4 regions of the Streptomyces sp. NPDC059255 genome follow, and region 1 is predicted to be linked to each of the others. Evidence: riboswitches for the same ligand, from Rfam matches in the RefSeq annotation. Region 1 holds a riboswitch; each other region holds the start of a gene.
What was found. A riboswitch is a leader RNA that binds a small molecule or an ion and turns the genes downstream of it on or off. The one in region 1 is predicted to bind cyclic di-AMP.
Positions count from the first base shown of each region.

Region 1 (3,198 bases):
TAGCGGAAGTCGCCGTGGACGGGGTCGGCCGTCGCACCGGAGACCGGAAGCTGATCGGCGAGCAGGACCGCGAGCCGGTCCGCCCAGCCGACGAACAGCCCGTCGGGGCCTGGATCTCCCACACCCTCGGTGAAGCTGTCACCGATCGCCGCGTACGACCCGAATGTCTTGTCTCTTCTTGTTCTCGAATCGTCTGCCACAGCGGGACATTTTCCTCCCGGCGATGTGGCCTACGCGACCGTAGGCGGGGGTTGACTCAGGGTGAGAAACGCCATCGGTCAATTTTCCCTCAAGCGGGAATAGCGAAAAGCCCTGCGGCCCGGCACCACAAGGGTGCCGGGCCGCAGGGCGGAGGAATTGTGTCCGGGGCGACCGGACGGATCAGATGGAGACGCCGTTCTGCCGGAGGAACGCCAGCGGGTCGACGTCCGAGCCGTAGTCCGGGCCCGTCCGGATCTCGAAGTGCAGGTGCGGCCCGGTCACGTTGCCGGTGGCGCCGGAGAGGCCGAGCTGCTGGCCGGTGGAGACGCTCTGACCGGCCGAGACGGAGAGGGAGGAGAGGTGGGCGTACTGGGAGTACATGCCGTTCTCGTGCCGGATGACGACCTGGTTGCCGTACGCGCCGCCGTTGCCCGCGGAGACGACGGTGCCCGCGCCGACCGCCTTCACGGTGGTGCCCGAGGGGGCCACGAAGTCCACACCGGTGTGGTAGCCACTGGACCAGCTTCCGCCGGCGGCGCGGTACGAGGTGCCGACCCCGATGCCGTCGACCGGCAGGGTGAAGCCGGACGCGCTGCTCTGCGCCGCGGAGTCGGCGGCGGGCGCCTCGCTCCGGGCCGTGGAGGGCTTGGCGGACGAGGAGTCCGACGAGGAGTCCTTCGACGACTTGGCCGACTCCGCCGACGCGGTCGACTCGGCGGGCTTGGCCACCCGGGACGACTTCGAGGCCCTGGTGGGAGCCTCCGAGCGGACGGCCGGGGTCTTGCCGTTGATGGTGAGCTTGAGGCCGGGGTGGATCAGCCCGGGATCGTCGCCGACGGCGCGGCGGTTGTCCTCGTACAGCCGCTGCCAGCCGCCCCGGACGTGCTGCTCCTCGGCGATCTTGGAGAGGTAGTCGCCCGCGACCACCGCGTACGTACGCACCGTGGTCCCGGCGGTTCGGCTCACGTGCGTGGCGGCCGCCCCCTGCGGCGCGGCGGCCGACGCGGACTGCGGGGCGCTGACGGGGGCGGACTGCGGGGCGGTGGCGGGCGCGGCCTGCTGTGCCGCGTGCGCGCCGGTGGCGCCGATGAGCGGCAGCGCGATGGCGGCGCCGCCCGTGCCGGCGGCGATGAAGCCCCGGGAGAACGGATTGGTCTTGGGGCGGCGGTGCTTACCCTTCGCGGGCATGGCGAATTCCTCTCCGGCGCCTACGAGGTGAGCTGTCGGGTTCGGGCTGGAGCTGCCCGGCCGCGCGTGGTGCGCGACTTCACCCCGAGCCGTCCCTGACGTCGGAACATCGGAACGGCGTACTACCTGGGTCCCCCGCTCCTGCCACGCGTGAATGGGTGGATGGTGTCCCCGAGGCGGCGGCAGGATTCGGCGTTCCGCTCGGATTGAGGGTGAACGTAGGCGAGTGGGACGGCCGGAACAAGCCACCCTTTTCCCTCGGTGACGCACCTTTGCCTCCGCACCGAAGATCCCCCGTCACCCTGCGTGGAGACCGCCTTCCAATTCCCTTTCGAGGTGGCCCTTCCCTTTCGCACCGTCACCACGGAACGTCACGGATATGATCCTGCTCACCAGCCGGAGCCCATCTCCCCCGCGACCGGGGCAGGTTATACGGAATCGGTCAATCCGGACAGTGCACCGTTTAGGCGCTTTCGCCCCACTCGTCCCGTCATGGTCCGTGGACTCCCCGGCCCCTCCGCCGCACTGATGAGCACACCGGCCGATGTCGTAGGGTCGGGGACCGACTCCGCCGGCGAGCAGCGCCGACGGCAGACACGGAGGAGCAGGCGTGACGCAGCAGTCGCCGCAGGTCCCGTCCACCGAGCCCGAGCTGTCCGGAGTACGCAACTTCCGTGATGTCGGCGGCCTGCCGACCGTGGACGGACGCCGGGTGCGGTACGGCGTGCTCTACCGCAGCGGTCATCTCGCCCACGCCACCGCCGACGACTCCGCCTTTCTCTCCGCCCTCGGTCTGCACACGATCTTCGACTTCCGCAATTCCGCCGATGTGAAGCTCGACGGCGCGGATGTCGAACTCGCGGGCGTGCGCCATGTGAACATCCCGCTCTCCGACCCGGCCGAAGGCGCCCAGTTCTGGCGGATGGTCCGGGACGGCGACCTCGACCAGCTCCGCTCGCTCCTCGCGGACGGCAGAGCGGCGGCCCGGATGACCGCCTCGTACCACGCGATCATCACGGAGCGCACCGCCGAGCACAGCCGGCTGCTGCACGCGCTGGCCGAGGACAGCGTCCCCGCGCTGCTGCACTGCGCGGCGGGCAAGGACCGCGCCGGGCTCTCCGTCGCCGTGTCGCTGCTCGCGGTCGGTGTCGAGCCGGAGGCGATCACGGCCGACTACCTCAAGTCGAACGATCCGCACCGCCGCTACGCCTTCCGCCGCAGCGACCGGTCGCCCGCCGGAAGGTCCGGCGAGGTGATGGAGTTGCTCAGCCCGCTCTTCGACGCCCGCGCTGCCTATCTCGACGCCGCCTTCGAGGCCATCGGGAAGACCTGGGGCTCCACCGACCGCTATCTCGCCGACGGCCTCGGGCTCGCGCCCGAGACCCGCGAACGGCTGCGCGCCCGCCTCCTGGACGAAGGCTGACGCCACGGCGGAAGACGGCGTCGAACACCTTCGGCCCGAAAGCCGCTACTGCCCCTGGCCCGAAAGCCGAAAGCCCCTGGGCCGAAAGCCGCTACCGCCCCTGGGCCCCGACGTGAAAGAGGAGGTAGAGGAATCCCGCGAAGAGATGGCCGGCCACCAGATAGGCGAAGAGCCGGATCACCAGTCCTCGCGGGAACTTCTTCTCCTCGTCCATGACGCGCGGGCCCGGGGGCACCTGTTCCCGGCCGCCCTCGGCGGGCGCCGGGCGCTCTGTCTCCGACATGGATGGGACCTCTCTCGGCAGGTCGGACATGGGGATCAGGCATGAGGAGCCGAGCCGCCGACACACAGGTCGGCGGCCGGGCTCTGGAGCAGGGTGTGGACGA
Region 1 is NZ_JBHYZP010000052.1:29,369-32,566, reverse strand. Features, by position in the region: gene ACFXKG_RS37825 (SGNH/GDSL hydrolase family protein) at 1-200, opposite strand, end outside; gene ACFXKG_RS37820 (peptidoglycan DD-metalloendopeptidase family protein) at 382-1,389, opposite strand; cyclic di-AMP (ydaO/yuaA leader) riboswitch at 1,394-1,560, opposite strand; gene ACFXKG_RS37815 (tyrosine-protein phosphatase) at 2,000-2,812, shown strand; gene ACFXKG_RS37810 (DUF6126 family protein) at 2,904-3,095, opposite strand; gene ACFXKG_RS37805 (helix-turn-helix domain-containing protein) at 3,131-3,198, opposite strand, start outside.

Region 2 (3,198 bases), on a different contig from region 1:
CGCGGGCGTAGGACGAGGTCTGGAGCAGCCCGGGCACCACGGAGGTCTCCAGCGTGTGCGCGGTGCTCGCCTGGGACTCCAGGGCGATGAAGTCCCGGTACGTGGGTGGGATGACCGAGCTGTACGCCGTCCACCACCCCGTGCCGTCCGCCGTGCCCGCGAGGGCCCGCAGCAGCGAGCGCAGCCGCTGGTCCTCGATGCCCAGCGCGTCGAGGAGCGCCGCCAGATCCCCGTCCCGCACCCCGCTGACGCCGGTTTCGATCCTGCTCACTTTCGACTGGTGCCAGCCGAGCAGCCGCGCCGTCTGACCACTGGTGAGCCCCGCGCTACGGCGCAGCCTGCGCAATTCCTCGCCGAGCCGCTGCCGACGTACCACCGGAATATGCCGCATGGCCGAATCCCCTCTCCGCGTTCTTCTCCGTCACGCCGAACGGCGTCAAGGCGGAGAAGTTATCTTTCCGGCGCCCAAATACGGTCTCGCGTTGCAGAGTTCACCGCTTTGAGCGACAGATATATGCAGATCTCGGTGGATCGGAGGTGCGGATGGTGCGATCAGTGGCAGGCTGTCGCGCAGCACGGTCCGAGGCCGTCCGCGCAGTCATCAGCTGTGCCGGAGTCCGGTCCGGCGGGAAAGGGACAGCGTCGCCATGGCCGACCACCAGGAAGCATCCATCACCCTGCCGAGCGAGCCCGCCTCGGTGCCCACCGCCCGACGGTATGTGGCGGACCTCCTGACCGACTGGGGGCTGCCGGGTGAGGCGGCCACGGCGGACACGGTCCGGCTGATCGTCTCGGAGCTGGTGACCAACGCCGTGCAGCACACCTTCGGCCGGTCGCCCACGTTCACCGTGGAGGTACGGCTCGACCGCGAGGAACGGCTGCGCATCGGGGTGACCGACAGTCATCCGCGCTGGCCCCAGCGGCTGCCCGCGGCCGTGCAGCAGGACAACGGCCGCGGGATGGTCATCATCCGCTCGCTGACGGCCGAGGCCGGTGGGCGGCTGTCGGTCACCCCGACCGAGGAGGGCGGCAAGACGGTCTGGATCGCCCTGCCCTGGACGGTCCCGCTGTCGCCGGCCGCACCCGCTTCGTAGCGCCCCCGCCGAGGCGTGCCTCCGCGGCGCCGCGGGCGCGGAGCGGCCAGCGACCATGCTCACCTCACCCGGCCGTACAGGACGCTCCTGGACCAGATCCTCTCCAGCCGGACCAGCGAGCCTGTCTTCGGCGAGTGCCAGATCCTTCCGTTGCCCGCGTAGATCCCGACGTGGTACACGTACCGCCCGGAATGGAAGAACACCAGGTCGCCCTTGCGCCGCGAGGAGGACGAGATGTGCCGGGTCTGGTTGTACTGCGCCTGAGCCGTGCGGGCGAGCTGCTTGCCGGCTTTCTTGAACGAATAGAGCGTCAGCCCCGAGCAGTCGAAGCGGTGCGGCCCCGTGGCGCCGTACATGTACGGGGACCCCTTCTTCGACTCCGCGATCTTCAGAGCCCTGACACTGAGCGTGGCGGCCTCGGCTTCTGACGCCGCGCCAGGTGCCAGCATCGTGCCGGCGACCGTGGCGAGCGTGAGGGCCGATACGGCCCCCGCCCGGGACAGCAGAGACGGGACATGTGTCTGCGCGGTCATGCGCAACCCTTCGTCAGCCGCCTGTGAAGGATGACCTGTCGGGTTCGGGCTGGCGAAGTTGCCCGGCCGCGTGAACGGCTTCACCCCGAGGAACGACCACGACGGGCGTCGTCCCGTACTGCCTGGGTCCTCCACTCCTGCCGATCCACTCCTGTCGACCCGTCATCCGGAACGGCGGCAGGACTCGGCGTCCGCCCGGACCGCCTCGCCAGGGCTGGCGGGGGCTTGTCGTCCCAGGGATCTTGACCCAGAAACCTCTCGAATTCCCTGCTGAAACGACGATATGTGAAGTTAGTCACCCTTGGCCCATGTGGGTGGCGACGGGTGATTCCGTCGCCGGGTCGCGCGCGGCGATGAGGGCTGTACCTGCGGCGTAACGATCACGTGCGCCGACGCCCCGGCCGGATCGCGCAACTCGCCTCGCCGATTCCGTCCGGTCAGTTCATACGCCGAATGTGCGAGTTCTTCTCGTATGGACGCGGCCATACGGGAACGGCGCGCACCCTCAAGTCGGCTGTTCGGGCGGGAGGGTGACCCGACCGGTCCGCCGCTCCCCGTCGAGCGTCCGCAACGCCCTCGCCAGCGTGGTCGCGTACAGCTCCCGCTCGCCCCGCTGGTGCATGACCGTCAGGGCGTCCCGCAGTCCGGTCACTTGGGCGGGCAGGGCCTGCGCGGCGCGCAGCGCGGCGTAGGTGTCCGTGCCGCGCGCGGGGTTGATCCGGCCCAACAGGTCCACGATCCGCAGATAGTGGTCGACGACCTCGCACTCGGCCCGGGTGAGGGCGGGCAGCGGCGGCAGTTCGGGTGGCAGCACCGGCCCTCACCGCCCGCCGGTGGAGGTCGTGCGGTTCTGGACGACGTGGTCGATCAGCCCGTACGACCGGGCCCCGGGCGCGTCGAGGATCGTGTCCCGGTCGATGTCGGCGGCGATCCGTTCCGTACTCCGGCCGGTGTGGCGCGCCAGTGTCCCGGTGACCAGGCTCCGCAGCCGCAGCAACTCCTCCGCGTGGATCAGCAGATCGGAGGGCTGCCCGTGCAGCGGCTCCTCGACGGCGGGCTGCTGGAGGACGATCCGGGCGCCGGGCAGCGCCATCCGCTTGCCGGGAGCCCCGGCCGCCACGAGTACGGCGGCGGTCGAGGCGGCCTGGCCGAGACAGACCGTCTCCACGTCGCAGGTGATGATCTGCATCGTGTCGTAGATCGCCGACATGGCGCTGATCGGACCGCCCGGCGAGTTGACGTAGAGGCTGATGTCCCGGTCGGGGGCGGCGTACTCGAGGTGGATGAGCTGCGCGATCACATCGTTCGCGGCGGTGTCGTCGACGGCGGTCCCCAGGAAGACGATCCGGTCCTCCAGGAGCCGGGAGTACGGATCGAGGGTGCGGCTTCCGTAACTCGTCCGCTCGGTGAACTCGGGCAGGACGTAGCGGGCCGAAGGGCGCTGCATGGCGTACCTCTCCTCAGGGGCGGGTAGCGGGGTCCGCGCGGGCTTCTCCGCACGGGCTTCTCCGCACGGTGAACCCGCACGACTCTCTGTAAAAAATGTACAGGATGTACAGGCCGTTAGAATG
Region 2 is NZ_JBHYZP010000013.1:72,790-75,987, forward strand. Features, by position in the region: gene ACFXKG_RS17390 (helix-turn-helix domain-containing protein) at 1-391, opposite strand, end outside; gene ACFXKG_RS17395 (ATP-binding protein) at 648-1,094, shown strand; gene ACFXKG_RS17400 (C40 family peptidase) at 1,154-1,627, opposite strand; cyclic di-AMP (ydaO/yuaA leader) riboswitch at 1,631-1,827, opposite strand; gene ACFXKG_RS17405 (hypothetical protein) at 2,133-2,441, opposite strand; gene ACFXKG_RS17410 (ATP-dependent Clp protease proteolytic subunit) at 2,448-3,074, opposite strand.
Region 2: linked by a shared signal. The riboswitch ahead of ACFXKG_RS17400 (C40 family peptidase) and the one ahead of ACFXKG_RS37820 (peptidoglycan DD-metalloendopeptidase family protein) in region 1 are both predicted to bind cyclic di-AMP.

Region 3 (3,198 bases), on a different contig from region 1:
TCCCGCACGAGACCGCCAACCCGGGCCGGCGTGCCGCCAAGCAGCTCTCCAAGGAGCTGTTCCCGGCCGCGCTGCGCATGTCCCGGCCGCGCCAGGGCACCGAGGAGACCGTGGCACGCATCGACGCCGCGGGCGTCCGCGCCTTCTACGAGGCGCACGTACGCCCCGCCACGGCCACCGCGGTCGTCGTCGGCGACCTCGCGGGCGTCGACCTGGACGGGATCCTCGCGGACACCCTCGGCGCCTGGACGGGCGACACGGCGGCGCCCCGGCCCGTACCGGCGATCACCGCCGACGACACCGGCCGCGTGGTCATCGTGGACCGCCCCGGCGCCGTCCAGACGCAGCTCCTGATCGGCCGGATCGGTGCCGACCGGCACGACCGTGTCTGGCCCGCGCAGGTGCTCGGCACGTACTGCCTGGGCGGCACGCTCACCTCCCGGCTCGACCGCGTCCTGCGCGAGGAGAAGGGCTACACCTACGGCGTACGCGCCTTCGGCCAGGTGCTGCGCTCCTCGGCGCCGTCCTCCCCGGACGGGGCGACGGGCGCCGCGATGCTCGCCATCAGCGGCTCCGTGGACACCGCGTCCACAGGACCGGCGCTCGACGACCTCTGGACGGTGCTGCGCACCCTCGCCGCCGAGGGGCTCACGGACGCCGAACGAGACGTGGCCGTGCAGAACCTGGTGGGCGTCGCGCCGCTCAAGTACGAGACGGCCGCCTCCGTCGCCGGCACGCTCGCCGACCAGGTCGAGCAGCACCTTCCGGACGACTTCCAGGCACAGCTCTACGCCCGGCTGGCCGAGACGGGCACGGTCGAGGCGACGGCCGCCGTCGTCAACGCCTTCCCGGTGGACCGGCTCGTCACCGTTCTGGTCGGCGACGCGGCGCAGATCAAGGAGCCGGTCGAGGCTCTGGGAATCGGTGAAGTGACGGTTGTCACAGGCTGATTCGTCTTGTGAAGGAACCCCGGCGACCGAGGTCGCCGGGGTTCTGCTTTATGTCCGCTTTGATGGAGAGAATGCCTGTCTGCCCTGTGGTGTGCGCTACAAAAAACCTTGTCTGTTTGGTTATTGAAAGACGGGCCGCTTAGCGTCGGTCCGGCTGTTCGCCGTTGCGCCGCATCCGTGGCACCGGGCAGCCATCGCCGAGTCCCCGTCAGATGCTGTGCCGCAGCCGGTGCAGCGGGGGAGCCGGGGACCCACGTCCCTGGGGTGAATCGGACGGCCTTCGCGGGCACACCGCGCGCGGAGGGGTCCGTAGGAGACCTTCCTGCTCCGAACCCGTCAGCTAACCCGGTAGGCGAGAGGGAAGGAAAGGACCAGCCACTCCATGGCGTTCACCCGTGCCACCGGGAAGCACCGCGCCCCGAACCGCATCACCTGCAAGGGCGCGAGCGCCGCCGGGTTCGCGACGCTGACCGCGACCGGCGTCATCGGCTCCCTCGCCTCCCCGGCCCTCGCCGCGGGCACCGGCGCCGAGGCGGTCTCGGAGACCGGCCTGACCCAGGTCATCGCCATCGGCGACGCCGTCGCCGGCGCGGTCGACGACCAGGCCGAGGCCCAGCGCCACGCAGCCGAGAAGGCCGAGCGGCTGAAGGCCGAGGCCAAGGCGCGCGCCGCCGCCAAGGCCGAGGCGGAGCGCAAGGCGGAGGCCCGCGCGAAGGAGCTGCGCGAGGAGCGGGAGCGTGCCGCACGGGCCGAGGAGCGCAAGCGGCTGAACACCTTCCAGCTCCCCGTCGCCGGCTCCTACGTCACCACCGGTTACCACACCGGCGGCTCCCTCTGGTCCTCCGGCAGCCACTCGGGCGTCGACTTCCGCGCCGCGTCCGGCACGCCGGTCGTGGCGGTCGGCACGGGCACCGTCGTCGAGGCCGGCTGGGGCGGCTCGTACGGCAACAACATCGTCCTCAGGATGGCGGACGGCACCTACACCCAGTACGGCCACCTCTCCTCGATCGGCGTCTCCGTCGGCCAGAGCGTCGCCGCGGGCGAGCGGATCGGGCTCTCGGGCGCCACCGGCAACGTCACGGGGCCGCACCTCCACTTCGAGGCCAGGACGAGCGCCGACTACGGCTCCGACATGGACCCGGTCGCCTACCTGCGCGCGCACGGCGTCGGGGTCTGACCGCTTTCCGTCCCCCCTCTCGCGTACCTCTCCGGGCCCGTCCGCACACGTCCCTCCGTCGCTCCCGGTCCCTCCCGCGTGCGGCTCTCCGCCTCCGCGCTGGCCAAAAGATATCCATGGATTCCGGGCACCCATCGGAAATTCGCGTTGGTTGCAATAGAGTCACGGAACAGGCGTCAATCGGCAGCGTTTCGCGCGGATTAAGGCGGAGGTTCGGACATGCGCATTCCGGCGCATTCGGTATGCACGGCTATTCGCGACGACATCGTCTCCGGACTGTTCGAGCGGGGCAGCCGGCTCACCGAGGAGCAGCTCGCGCGGCGCTACGGCGTCTCCCGCGTCCCGGTGCGCGAGGCGCTGCGCACGCTGGAGTCGGAAGGCTTCGTGACCACGCGCCGCCATGTCGGCGCGTGTGTGGCCGAACCCACGGAGCAGGAGGCCGCGGACCTGCTGGAGGTACGGCTGCTGCTGGAGCCGCTGGGAGCGGCGCGCGCCGCCCAGCGCCGCACGGAGGCCCACCTCAAGGTCCTCCGCGGCCTGGTCAGACTGGGCCAGGAGCGGGCCCGCAGGGGCCAGGGCGAGGATCTGCGCGCGCTGGGCGCCTGGTTCCACGAGACGCTCGCCCAGGCGTCCGGCAGCCCCGCGCTCACCTCGCTGCTCACCCAGCTGCGCCACAAGATCGCCTGGATGTACGTGGTCGAGCAGCCCAGTCACCCGGTGGAGTCCTGGGCGGAGCACGGCGCGATCGTGGACGCGGTGGCGCGCGGCGACGGCGAACGCGCGCGGGCGCTCACCACCCTGCACACGGAGCGCACCGTGGTGGTGCACCGGCTGCGCCGTCCCGACCGGGGGCGCGACCGGGAAAAGGTGAGGGCTTCGCAACATGCCGTAAACATCGCGAGCGCACGGCATTAACAATCGCGCCGTATACAAAGAGAAAGAAATAGGTGCGGCCTATTTTCTGCTGCCCGCGCGCAGCCGCCCGTACGAAAAGACGCCGCACCGAAATATGTGGCGCCGAAAGACTGCACCGAAAGACGGACCAAAAGACGGAGCGGTGGGGCGGCCGAA
Region 3 is NZ_JBHYZP010000047.1:49,942-53,139, forward strand. Features, by position in the region: gene ACFXKG_RS36615 (M16 family metallopeptidase) at 1-950, shown strand, start outside; cyclic di-AMP (ydaO/yuaA leader) riboswitch at 1,159-1,320, shown strand; gene ACFXKG_RS36620 (M23 family metallopeptidase) at 1,333-2,127, shown strand; gene ACFXKG_RS36625 (GntR family transcriptional regulator) at 2,347-3,042, shown strand.
Region 3: linked by a shared signal. The riboswitch ahead of ACFXKG_RS36620 (M23 family metallopeptidase) and the one ahead of ACFXKG_RS37820 (peptidoglycan DD-metalloendopeptidase family protein) in region 1 are both predicted to bind cyclic di-AMP.

Region 4 (3,198 bases), on a different contig from region 1:
AGCCCGGCCTCGACATGGCGGGTATTGGCGGGAGGTGAAGGTTCCGGAGCGTTTCGCGATCATGACGGCCAGGTGGAGCGTGCTCTTCCGGACGGACCCGACCGATAGCGGAAGTAAGCCACACCTCACCGAAGGCGGGTGATATGGGCCGGGCTACGCTCCCGGCATGGACGTACTGATCAATGTCTTCGTCGCCCTGCACATCATCGGCATAGCCGCCCTGCTCGGCGGTTTCCTGACCCAGATGAAGGCGATGAGCGCCGGTACGGCGCGCTTCACCCCGGCGATGCTGCACGGCGCCCTCACCATGCTGATCACGGGGATGGTGCTGGTGGGCCTCAACCAGGCCGACGACCAGCCGCTCAACAACATCAAGATCGGCGTCAAGCTGGCCGTCCTGGTCGTGATCATGGGCATCGTCTACGTGAAGCGGGACGACGAGGCAGCCGAGAAGCCGTTGTTCGGCGCGGTGGGCGGGCTGACCGTGGCCAACATCCTCATCGCCACGCTCTGGACCTGACCCCGGCCCCCGACGGACCCGACCCCGGTGGGTCGGATCCGTCGGGTCCGCAGGGCGCCGTGACGGGGTCCGCAGGGCGCCGCGGCCGGGTCAGGCTCAGGCCGGGCGGACGCTGCCGTAGATCGGCAGGTAGTAGATCGATTCCTCACGCACGTTCGCACCCGGCTTGGGCGCGTGGATCATCATGCCGTCGCCGATGTAGATGCCGGCGTGGCTGATGTCGTCGTAGAAGAAGACCAGGTCGCCGGGGAGCAGGTCATCGGTGGTGACGCGCGTGCCGGTGTCCACCTGGTCGCTCGTGCTGCGCGGCAGCTCGACGCCGGCCGCCCGCCACGCCGCCTGGGTCAGGCCCGAGGAGTCGTACGAACTCGGCCCCGAGGCGCCCCAGACGTACGGCTTGCCGATCTGGGTGCGTGCGAAGGCGAGCACCTTCGCCGCCTTGGCCGCGTAGATGCCGGCGGTGTCACCGCCGGTCACGGCCTCCAGTCCGGGGCCGGCGGCCGTTCCCGCGTTCGCACCTGCGATCGTTGCCGCGTCGGTGCCCGTTCCTGTGCCCGCTCCCGTGCCCGTGCCGGGGTCGGCCGACGGAGCCTGGGGCTGCGACAGAGGCCGGATCAGCTCCGCCTCGCGCCGGCGCTCCGCCTCGGCCTCCGCCTTGTCGCGGGCCTCCGCCTTCGCCTGCGCCTCCGCCGTACGGCGGGCCGCTTCTTCCTTCTTGCGCTCCAGCGCGGTCAGCCGCGCCTGCTCCTCCGCGGTGAGCCGCGCCAGCAGCGCGCGGGCCTCGGCGAGCTTCTTCTGGATCTGCTCCTTGCTGGTCCGCAAGGACTCCTGGGACTCGTCCGGCGACTCCGGGGCGCGGGTGTCCGCCCCGGAGCTCCAGGGGTCGGCGACGGGGCTCTGCTGACGGTCGGTCAGCCGCTCCGTCATCCCCGTCTGCTCGGCGTACGTCTGCGGGCTGTCCGCGAACAGTACGGCGGCGGGGGCCGTGGCAGGCATGGCGGGGGCTGTCGCGGGCATCGCCGGTACAACAGGGGCGACAGAGGCGGCCGGGGCTGCCGGGGCGGCGGAAGCGGCCGGGGCGACAGGGGCGCCCGCGGGGGTGCCCCCGCCGCCCCCGGACTGCGCGGCCGTGTAGGAACCGAGCGTACGGCGGGCCTCGTTCAGCTTGTCCGCGCTCTTGGCCACGCCGTCGATGACCCGGTCGACCGTGCGCTTCTGCTTGGCCGTCGCCTCCTTCGTCCTGGCGGACCTCTGCGCGTCGCCACCGGCCTGGCGGTACAGGTCGCTGACCTTTTTCTCCACCTCTTCGACCGACGGCGAGGACTTCGATTCCGTGGGCGCGGCGTCCGCGCTCTGCGTCGACAGCAGCGTGACCGAGGCGAGGGCGGCCGTCGTGATTCCGACGGCAGGGGTGTTGGTGCGTACCCCGCTACGGCTGCGCGCCTTGCGATGCGACGCCAAGTTCGGCATCTCCTTCCGTGGACCGCCTACCGGGTTAGCTGTCGGGTTCGGGCGGAACGGAAGGCTGCCCTACGGGCGTTGTACGTACGGCGAACGTACGGCCCGATTCACCCCGGTCTTGCAGAGTGGGTCCCCGGTTCCGAACTTCCCTGTGGAAAGCCCGGATTCGGCGTGGGCCGCCCGCTCGGCGCGGATCGCCTTCAGAGGTACGGGCTGCCTGATCGAGCACGCTAGCCAAGATGTGGCGCTGATGTGAAGGTGGATGGCCGATATGCCCGATACATTTCTGTGACCATTTGCTCGTGCGGAGTGCAGGGAGGCGCAATAGGGGGTATAGCGTTACGCTCCGTGTGTGAGCCGGAGCCGTCCGCCTTCAGGGGCGGATCCGCCGGACCGGCTTCGCCTGACCGGCTTCGCCGGGCGGGCTCCGACTGTCGGTGCGGCGGCCTAGACTCGTTAAGCGATGAGCAGCCTCTTTGACGACAGCTTCCTGGCCGACCTCCAGCCCTCCGGCGACGAGCACCCCCCGCCGCCCGAGGACCTGGACGAACACGCCCAGGAGCAGGTGCCCGACGACCTGTTCCAGGGGGCGTACGACGTGCCCCCGGCCCGGGATCCGTACCACCGCAACGGGTCGGCCCGTACGGTCATCGACCCGGCCTCGCTCCTCGAAGGGCTGAACGAGGAGCAGAGCGCGGCCGTCGTGCACACGGGGTCGCCGCTGCTCATCGTCGCCGGGGCCGGATCCGGCAAGACCAGGGTGCTGACCCACCGGATCGCCCATCTCCTCGGCACCCGCAGCGTCCACCCCGGCGAGATACTGGCGATCACCTTCACCAACAAGGCCGCGGGCGAGATGAAGGAGCGCGTCGGGCAGCTCGTCGGCCCGCGCGCCCAGGCGATGTGGGTGCTGACCTTCCACAGCGCCTGCGTGCGGATCCTGCGGCGCGAGTCGAAGCGGCTCGGGTTCACCTCGTCGTTCTCGATCTACGACGCCGCCGACTCGAAGCGGCTCATGGCCCTGGTCTGCCGCGATCTGGACCTCGACCCCAAGCGCTATCCGCCGAAGTCCTTCAGCGCCAAGATCTCCAACCTCAAGAACGAGCTGATCGACGAGGAGACCTTCGCGGGACAGGCCGTCGACGGCTTCGAGAAGACGCTCGCCGAGGCGTACCGGATGTACCAGGCACGGCTGCGCGAGGCCAACGCCCTGGACT
Region 4 is NZ_JBHYZP010000006.1:263,430-266,627, forward strand. Features, by position in the region: gene ACFXKG_RS11615 (hypothetical protein) at 167-520, shown strand; gene ACFXKG_RS11620 (NlpC/P60 family protein) at 617-1,981, opposite strand; cyclic di-AMP (ydaO/yuaA leader) riboswitch at 1,989-2,163, opposite strand; gene ACFXKG_RS11625 (ATP-dependent DNA helicase) at 2,445-3,198, shown strand, end outside.
Region 4: linked by a shared signal. The riboswitch ahead of ACFXKG_RS11620 (NlpC/P60 family protein) and the one ahead of ACFXKG_RS37820 (peptidoglycan DD-metalloendopeptidase family protein) in region 1 are both predicted to bind cyclic di-AMP.